Regions from separate parts of the Sessilibacter sp. MAH3 genome, predicted to be linked through region 2. Evidence: predicted binding sites of a transcription regulator. Region 2 holds the regulator's gene; the other holds the start of a gene.
What was found. Region 2 encodes sigma-54, which starts transcription at its own class of promoters, with help from an activator protein. Its sites were predicted from a motif close to TGGCACANNNNTTGCNNT; they were not measured.

Region 1 (4,972 bases), on a different contig from region 2:
CCATGAAGTATTAAATTTAATCGCATATCAATAGCGTCTTGATTTTGAGGACTGACTTTAAACATTACCCGCCAACGATTTTCGTTAGGGAGTTTTTTAACGCTAACATCTTTCGCACTACCGCCATTTAATTCCAGGTTAACATTAACCGGCCAATCGGCATTGAGGTGGTTGGTTTCTGGGAAAACAAAGTCCACCAAAAATTGACGATGTGCCTTAGGCGGTGGATTATCTTGTCCTGGAATTGCCGCCCAACCGATACGCGTTTTTTCGACGTAAGCACTTTGAAAGTTTTTGGGAAATTCATTAAAGGTTGATAACCGATAAGAAAATTCCATCGATTCGCCCGCTTTAACCGGTTGCTTAGGCACCCAATAAGCAACAATATTATCGTTGGTTTCGCTGTTGGTGGGAATTTCCACCAACTCCACACGGCCTTCGCCCCAATCGCCTTTGGGTTCAATCCATAAACTCGGTCTGTATTCGTAATGGGCTTCTGTGTCTAAATAATTTTCACTGTCGCGATCACGTTGTGCCAAACCAAATCCGCGAACGTTATTTAAACCCGAAGAGGTTATTCCTAATTGCTTAGGGTTTCTGAGCGGACGCCAAATCCACTCACCGTTTTGAGTTAAAATTTGTAAGCCGTCAGAATCGTGAACTTCAGGTCGAAAATCATCGTAAAAACGCGTTTTATTCTCGCCAAACAAAAACATACTGGTTAAAGGCGCAACACCTAGTTTTTTTATGTCTGATCGAAAAAATAAAGTCGAGCGTACGTCAATAATGGTATTCACTTCGGGATGGATCGTGAATTTATAGGCGCCTGTAACCGATGGGCTATCTAGCAAAGCCACTACTTGCAGTTGGTTCGACGGAGTACCTGAGTTATCCGAATTTTCTGTCTTTGGTTTTTTCAGCCAAAATTCTTTAAACGTTGGAAATTCTTCACCGCTCAACTCGCCCGTATCAACAGCTAAACCTCTAGCAGAAATACCGTAATTTTGTCCGGGGCCTACTGGACGAAAATAAGATGCGCCTTGAAACACAATAATTTCGTCTTTGTATTGTTTAGAGTTCAATGGGTAATGAATTCTAAAACCTGCAAAACCTACATCGTTATTAGAATCTAAGGTCAGATTTTCAGCTTCGCGCTCGTACAAAAAATATTGTGGATCAAAATTTAAATGCTGATGAACGGAATATTCATCAACTAAATTGATGCCAACAGGATGTTTGTATAAAAAGCCGGGATGAAATAACTGTATTTCAAAGTCGGATTCATTTTTCCATATGGATTTTTCTGGGTTATAGCGAATAGATCGATATTGCTGGTAATTTAATTGATCTAAGCTCGCCGGTAAGGTATTGGCGTCGGCCACATAACTCTTACTGGCGAGATCACGTGCGCGATTTACCACGAGATCGTATAAAACTTGATGACTGTCTGGACGATCGCCGTTTTTTAGTTCTTTAATTTTTTGATCTTGCGCAGACACAGGTCCCGGCAGCACAGCAGACTCAGCGGAAGTACTGACAGGAGCGGAACCAGACTCCACAGCTGGAATATCATTCGCTTCATTAATGGGCTTAGTAGAAGCCTCCGCATTGCTCGTTGGCTCATTGGTTTGCGGCGACACACTAACTTCAATGCGAGCTTTCGGCTCGGCTACTTTAACAGTTTGCTCGTTCGCTGCGTCTTGCGCATATACCGAAGTAAATCCAACCGTTGAAACTGCAAGCGCCAACCATGAGCGCTTGTTACACAAACACTGTTTGTTCATACCTTGTGTTCACTTAATTAATTGATAGCTAGGAGTGCCGTATCGAAATGTTTTTTTGCAACAACGAAGGTGCTTCTTCTTTAAGTACATTTTCGATAACAAGAGCCTTGTTAAAATTACAAATCACTTTGTAAGTGAGCTCTTGAAACTCTGCCAAACCTATTTTTTGTTAGGAATTTTTATGAATGAGTGTGATCTAGTCACCAATTTTGCCCACCAGTGGAACACTCGTATATTCTAGAGCAAAAGATCTGCCAACTAAAATGAAGTAACCCGGGGTGATAGTGTGATTTGAAAAACAATTCTAGAAAAAATCCTTAAGAATACTGTTAATTTTTATTAATCAGACAACTAATAAAAAGTTCAGCCAAACGGAAGCCGAGTTAACTCGTTACCATTAAATAACATTCCGTTTTTGGATACAGCCAACAGTAAACACATAGAATGAAGCAGCAATAGTCTAAGGAAAAAACTGCTATAAAAAGGTACATACCGATCTCAAGAACAGAAAAAATCGATGTTTTACAGGTATAGCAGACGCAAGAAGTTGCGGGCGCCTTATTATCATAGTGCAAGTTATAAAGCTATAGAGCGCATATATAAACTACTAAAATTTACAAATTAACAATGCGGTCTGGGTAAGAACTCATCACCCAGAGCGGGTATTTGATTATCGCCTAATTTGAGCATAGGCGAAGAGCTTGCAGAAAATCAGAGGCGCCATCAAACCCATTAACGAATGGGTATTTTATGCAGACCGCATCAATTTAAACTCAAACACATGGAGCTCAACAAAAAAGAACAAATCTTCAAAAAGACTTACGTCCGTTAACCATCGAATCACTTTATAACGGCGTAAGCAAAAGGGTTACCGTTGATCTTTAGTTAAACATCAAAGAACTTGCTTAATCAGTAAAAACCTGCCTAATAAGGTGAGGCTTTTACTAAATTTTAAAGAAATACCAACCAGCTCAGACGCGCACAATCAATGAATCCGAAGTAGCATTAATCCGAAATATCTAAAGGTTAAAAAGTCGAAGTGTCAATAACCAACCGGTAATGTACAAATCATGCAGTCAAGCTGTGCGTGATATTTTGCAAAAGACTTTTCATCCTCAACGACAACGACAACGACAACGACAACGACAACGACAACGACAACGACAACGACAACGACAACGACATCTTTGGCGCCAAACGACAAAATATCTTCAACTTTATCTTGGCTTGTGGAGAACGCCACAACATCGATGCCTTTGAATACTGCCAATGTAACCGCCAAATGACCCAAGCCGCCTATTCCGGTCACACCGACTTACGCACTGGGTTTTACGTCAAGTTTTAAAAGCGGTGAACGGGTTGTTACACTGGCACACAATAATGGTGCAGCCTCTTCAAAACTGATAGCTTCTGGAATGTGTGCCGCGAAATGATCATCCACAACAATGTTGTTAGAATAAACAACTTAAGAAATTACCGCGCTGAATACACCATTTAATCACTGATACTTATCTCTTGCGCAAGTCCCGCAATGGCAAGTAGAACTGCACTGCTCAAGCGTGACTGGGTAGACATAAATAACTCTTTAACTGGATTAATTAGAATTTTTTGAATAAACGATTCGCATAATTACCTATTTATTAAAGTGTTTAAACTTAAAGAGTCGATAGAATAATTATCCTGAATTATTGCCTATTTTTACCAAATACTAAAAAATATCTGCAACACTAATATTTAATATCAGTTCAACATTAAAACCAATTGCCTAATACTACTTTTTTATTGTCATTTTCTACGTAAATTATTAGAAGCCTGATCCATTGTTATAATTTAGTGATAGCATCGCTTGATATGGATAGTTTAGTACGGAAGGATTAGCACGGAAAAGTTGGCGAGTTTAATGAATACAGAATCAAGCAGTATAGAGATTTTACCGAATGCAATTCAAACAAACTCTCTAGCAAAACATATTAGTGAATTAATTGGCTTAAATAAACGTTTAGACACCCCTATTAAAGGTTTAAGCCTGCATCGTTGGGAAACACCAACAGACCCTACCAGCTATATGCTTGCACCCAGCATTTGTTTAATTGGTCAAGGCAGAAAACGCTTATTTTTAGGTGATGACAATTTTGTTTGTGATCCACACACATTCTTATTAACATCCATTGAATTACCTGTTGTGACTCAAATTGCAGAGGCAAAACCGGAGACGCCGTATTTGGGTATCACCATGGAATTAAATCTAAGAATGATCTCGCAATTAATGCTCGATGATCCTTCTAAGCAAGCACGTAATTCTAATGATCGATTGGGTGTTTCGGTCAGTGATTTATCAGAAGATTTAATCGATGCCTTCGCTCGATTATTAAATTTATTAAAAACCCCCGAAGACTTACCAGTATTAGGCCCATTAATTCAGCAAGAAATTTATTATCGCTTATTAAAAAGTGATCAAGGTCCGCGACTTAGAAATATCGTGACCGGCGGGAACCATAGCCATCAAATTGCTCAGGTGATTGAGTCATTAAAAGCTAATTTTTGTAAACCCGTTAAAATCGAAGCATTAGCCAATGATGCGGGATTAAGTATTTCGGCATTTCACAATCATTTTCGAGCGATGACCGCAATGACACCGTTGCAATTTTTAAAGAAAATGCGTTTGAATGAAGCTCGCCGTCTAATGCTTGCAGAACATCTAGACGCATCTAAGGCGGCTTACGAGGTTGGTTATGAAAGCCCTTCGCAATTTAGTCGCGAGTACAACCGCATGTTTGGCGCACCGCCGATGAGAGACATAAAACAACTTGCTTCTAAATTGTAATGTAGGAACCTCTGATTAACTCACCCATGATTTAATCAGAGGTTCCTATTGTTGATACCAAGCAATTTAACTTTTTTACCGGATACGATCGAAACAACTTTTGCTTTGCTTAACTTCGCCTTGTTTTATTCAAAACAGGCAGCTCGCGCTGTACAGTTGTACACACTACATTTATTGGCATTTATTTTTAATACCCCTGTGTAGCGATAAAAGGAAGTATCGCTTTTTTTATACTCCTTTACTTACAATTAAAATGTTCCAAAAAAATTAATCATTGTTATAACACGGCTTAGAAAACTTAAAACATTAAACCCAATTTACCTCGCAGGCCAACATATAGCCCGCTCCGTACACGGTTTTTATT
Region 2 (4,972 bases):
GATCACGGCAGCGTTTGGATCGACAACGAAGACATTACCAATCTTCCCATGCATGGCCGCGCCAGACGCGGACTTGGCTATCTCCCACAAGAAGCATCGGTATTTAGAAAGCTATCGGTCAAAGACAATATTTTAGCAATCTTAGAGACTCGATCCGATTTATCTGCAACAGATCGCAAAGACCGAGCGCAACAACTTTTAGAAGAATTTCACATCACCCACGTACAAGACAGCCAAGGCATCGCCCTATCCGGTGGTGAACGTCGTCGCGTCGAAATTGCTCGCGCGCTAGCGACAGAACCACGCTTTATCCTTCTTGACGAACCCTTTGCCGGCGTGGACCCAAAATCCGTCGGTGATATCAAGCAAATTATTGAACACCTTCAATCACGAGGAATTGGCGTACTCATTACCGACCACAACGTTCGCGAGACCTTAGATATCTGCGAGAAAGCCTATATTGTGGGCGGCGGGTTTATCATTGCCGAAGGCGACGCTGAGACGGTTTTATCCAATCAAAAAGTCAGAGACACTTATTTGGGTGAAGGCTTTAAGCTCTAAATTGAGCGGCCACCTCAACCGACCCTCAATAAAACAACAAAAGCCTCAACACCTATCAAAGGACCCAAAAAAAGACTCTTTTTTAGCCTACAAGACCACCCAAAAGACATTTTAGGCGACATTAAAAAACCGCTTTACCTTGCTGTTGAAATAGGCGAACATTGGTCTTACTGTTAAGTGATCAACAAGTAATCCCCTCCGCTAAAGCACTCGCTGTTCTTTTATTTTTTCCCTCAAAACATTTATTTAAAGAGAATTCAAGGTTGGGCATATTTTTTGCTTAATAGCTGTTGCAAAAACGCCCCTTTCAAGTCTACACTGACACTAAGCTTGATCAGAATCAGCTCCGATTCTGACACCGTTTTTGGAAGTAGTGTCAAGTTATGAAACAATCATTACAGCTAAAAATGGGTCAACAATTAACGATGACCCCTCAGTTGCAGCAAGCCATTCGCCTGCTACAACTCTCAACGCTCGATCTTCAACAAGAGATTCAAGAAGCTCTTGAGTCTAATCCCATGCTCGAAGTTAGCGAATCCGATGACTCTCACCTTGATAGCGGTGAGTCCGGCGACAACAGCGAACAACCCAACGAAATTTCCGACAACTTCAGCGAAGAAAAAGTTACCGCAACCGCATCCGAATCCGATTCTGGCGACGCCCAAGAAGGCGAATGGCAGGAAAACATTCCCGAGGATTTACCCGTTGATACCCAGTGGGACGACATTTACCAAGGCAGCAGCAACTCTTCCTCGTCATCAGCCGTAGAACGAGACGACAGCTTTTTCGACAGCCAAATCGACAACACCGAGACCCTTCAAGAATACTTACTGTGGCAATTGAATCTGACTCCAATGTCAGAAACCGATCGAACCATTGCTTTAGCAATCATAGACTCGGTAGAGCCCAGCGGTTTGCTCTCAAGCAGTATCGAGGAGATTTTTCACGGCCTACGCGGTGACTGGCGTGAGAATGACGAAGATGCCGAACAAGAAAGCGGTGAGCTTGAAGCTTCTGAACCTCTAAACGAAGACGCAGATACAGACGCAGATACAGACGAAGACCTAAGCCTAGACGAAGTGATTGCGGTTCAACACCGACTTCAACTGTTTGATCCTATCGGCTCTTGCAGCGTCGATTTGTCTGAATGTTTGATGGTACAACTCAATCAATACGCCAAAGAAACACCCGGACTGGAAACCGCCAAGGCGGTAGTTGCAGAGCATCTAGCGTTACTTGGCAGTCGTGACTACAAACAGTTAATGCGTAAATGTCGCGTTAAAGAGCCCGAACTCAAAGTTGCGATCGATTTAATTCAGGAATTAACACCTCATCCCGGCGCTACTATCGGCAGCAGCGATACCAGCTATATCGTTCCCGATGTTTTTGTGAGCAAGCAAGAAGGTCGCTGGATCGTAGAGCTGAACCCAGAAATAGCCCCTAAAATTCGCATCAACAACAATTACGCCAGTCTTGTAAAGCGTGCCGATAGCAGCGAAGACAACACCTTCTTGCGAGATAATTTACAAGAAGCACGCTGGTTCTTGAAAAGTTTACAAAGCCGCAACGAGACTCTACTGAAGGTTGCAAGCTGCATTGTTGAAAAACAACAGGGCTTTTTAGATTTCGGCCCAGAATCCATGAAACCTCTAGTACTTCACGACATTGCCGAAGACGTAGGCATGCATGAGTCGACAATTTCACGGGTAACAACGCAAAAATACATGCACACGCCTCAAGGCATCTTTGAGTTAAAATACTTTTTCTCAAGCCACGTCAGCACAGACAATGGCGGCGAATGCTCTTCAACCGCAATACGTGCCATTATCAAAAAGCTGGTTGCCGCAGAAGACGCTCGCAAACCCTTAAGCGACAGCAAAATTACCGCGTTACTGGCAGATCAAGGCATTCAAGTCGCCCGAAGAACCATTGCGAAATATCGCGAATCCTTGGGTATTCCAGCCTCGAACGAACGTAAAAGACTGGTCTGACCAACCATGACTCGGTGATCTCGACCCTAATTCATACCCGATTACACGGGCTTAAAACCTGTGTAATCAATGACTTAACTCTGACATGAGGAATAACAATGACTCTTAGCATCAGTGGGCACCACGTCGAAGTCACCGACTCTATTCGAAATTATGTTGAAACTAAATTTGAAAAACTCGGCAAGCACAACCCGCAAATCACTACAATCAATGTTGTATTAAGGGTTGAAAAACAAAGACAAAAAGCAGAAGCTTCCGTACACATAAGTGGCAAAGATATATTTGCCGAGAGTGAATCTGACGATCTGTATATTGCCATCGATGAAATGGCCGTAAAATTAGATCGGCAATTGCTCAAACATAAAGAGAAAGCAACCAGCCACCGTTGATTATGGACCTCTCCAGCATTCTTACTCCCAGCCGCGTTAAATGTGGCTTGGAGGGATCAAGTAAAAAGCGAACATTAGAAAATGTCGCGCAATTCATTACTAAAGGATTCCCAGTTCTTGACGCTGATGAGCTCTTTCGCCGCCTGATGGCCCGCGAAAGGCTCGGCTCGACCGGAATCGGGCAAGGAATTGCGATTCCGCATTGCCGACTGGAAAACTGTACCGGCGTCATGGGAGCGTTATTTAAACTTAATACGCCATTGGACTTTGACGCCATCGATGACGCGCCCGTAGATCTGATCTTTACGCTGCTAGTCCCCGAGGAAGCGGATGACTCCCACCTTAAAACTCTGGCGAAAATCGCTGAGGTTTTGTCCCAAACCGAGCTGGTAAAAAAATTGCGCAACTGCAAAAGTGATGAAGAGTTGTACCAAGTTATTACCCAGCAGTAATCTTTCGTTTCGCGGAGCATAAAATGGAGTTGGTCATTGTTAGCGGCAGATCAGGCTCAGGCATCAGCAGTGCTTTACGTGCGCTGGAAGACGCCGGAATGATTTGTATCGACAACTTTCCAATTACCCTGCTCAAGTATTTGGTCACATCACAAACGGATCAGTCCAAACAATTCGCCGTAAGCATTGATGCGCGCAGTAACCTACAAGAGTTAGAAGCTTTCGATAGTTTGTTTCCACAGCTAGAGAGTTTATGCCGCAAGACACAAATCATTTTTTTGGATGCCCGAGACGATGTTCTCATTCAGCGTTTTAGTGAGACTCGCCGCAAACATCCGCTAACATCCGATAATGTTGATCTGAAAGACGCTATTTTGGCGGAGTCTGAGCTTTTAAGACCCATTCAAACCCGTGCAAGCCGAGTTATAGACACCAGTAATTTAAGTGTGCATGACCTTCGAAATCTGGTTCATAAATGGGTGACAGGTTCAGGAGCACCGCACATGGCGGTGCAGTTTCAGTCCTTCGGATTCAAACGCGGGTTGCCAGCTGATGCCGATCTAGTCTTCGATGTGCGCTGCTTACCCAATCCATTTTGGATTCCCAAGTTGCGCGGCTGTACGGGTAATGATCCAGAAGTTGTACAGTTTTTAAAGAGTCAATCAATGGTTCACGCTATGATCGATTCGACACAAAACTTTTTAAAACAATGGTTACCTGAATACGAAAAAAGCAATCGCAGCTACATAACCATTGCTATCGGTTGCACCGGTGGGCAACATCGCTCTGTATATGTCTGTAATGCGCTCGCCGACCAATTAAAAGAAGATTTCGAAAATATACTCGTCCGCCATCGCGATCTGGCGGTGCCGAATCGCTCAAAAACGTCATAGCCGTGTACGGTTATAGTAGTAAACCGTCATAGCGGTAAACTACAGAGAGCATTCTTTTTTTAAAATTTCGATAATTTTCTAAAATAGCGACAATAATAACGATAAACGTTCTATTATTAGCCATCGAAATACAATAATAACAACAAAAGAACTCAACAATAATTTCATAAATCGCGATTAAGTTAACTCATTAAAAGTCACTCAATCACTTTTTATTACTATTCCAAGCGCCTACACAATGATCGAAAAGAATATCCTGGTCTCCAACACCAAAGGCTTGCATGCTCGTGCCGCTACTAAGCTCGCCAAATTGGCAATGCAATTTAGCGCGACACTTTCTATTGAAGCCAATGGAAAAAAAGCAGATTGCAAAAGCGTTATGTCGATTCTGTTATTGGCGGCATCTGCGGGCACTTTAGTAACCATCTGTGCAGATGGCAGCGATGAACAAGCTGCGCTTACTGCGATTGAAGCTTTATTTGCCGATAAATTTGAAGAAGACAATTGAACCTTTTTCACTGCCGTGTATTTTCAGACTTATATTTCCGCTAATATTTCGCACAAATAATTAATAAAACCTTCGTTTTATTTGAAAGCTAATTAATAACAAGATTAATCATTCGAAATCGCCTGCCCCAAAAAGTCTTTAAAAAAGAAATCTTTATCACACCGACTTGTCATGAACA

Region 1: ACYQ2C_RS01555 (OpgD/OpgG family glucan biosynthesis protein) is a predicted target of sigma-54. The motif match lies at 2,024-2,041, and genes of this name have one in related genera.

The regions. Positions count from the first base shown of each region.
Region 1 covers NZ_BAAGIE010000001.1:380,869-385,840, reverse strand. The annotation lists gene ACYQ2C_RS01555 (OpgD/OpgG family glucan biosynthesis protein) at 1-1,784, opposite strand, end outside; gene ACYQ2C_RS01550 (hypothetical protein) at 2,827-3,093, opposite strand; gene ACYQ2C_RS01545 (hypothetical protein) at 3,100-3,225, opposite strand; gene ACYQ2C_RS01540 (AraC family transcriptional regulator) at 3,685-4,608, shown strand; gene ACYQ2C_RS01535 (response regulator transcription factor) at 4,915-4,972, opposite strand, start outside.
Region 2 covers NZ_BAAGIE010000008.1:72,845-77,816, forward strand. The annotation lists gene lptB (LPS export ABC transporter ATP-binding protein) at 1-561, shown strand, start outside; gene ACYQ2C_RS06840 (RNA polymerase factor sigma-54) at 945-2,552, shown strand; gene hpf (ribosome hibernation-promoting factor, HPF/YfiA family) at 2,651-2,941, shown strand; gene ptsN (PTS IIA-like nitrogen regulatory protein PtsN) at 2,944-3,393, shown strand; gene rapZ (RNase adapter RapZ) at 3,417-4,286, shown strand; gene ACYQ2C_RS06860 (HPr family phosphocarrier protein) at 4,525-4,794, shown strand.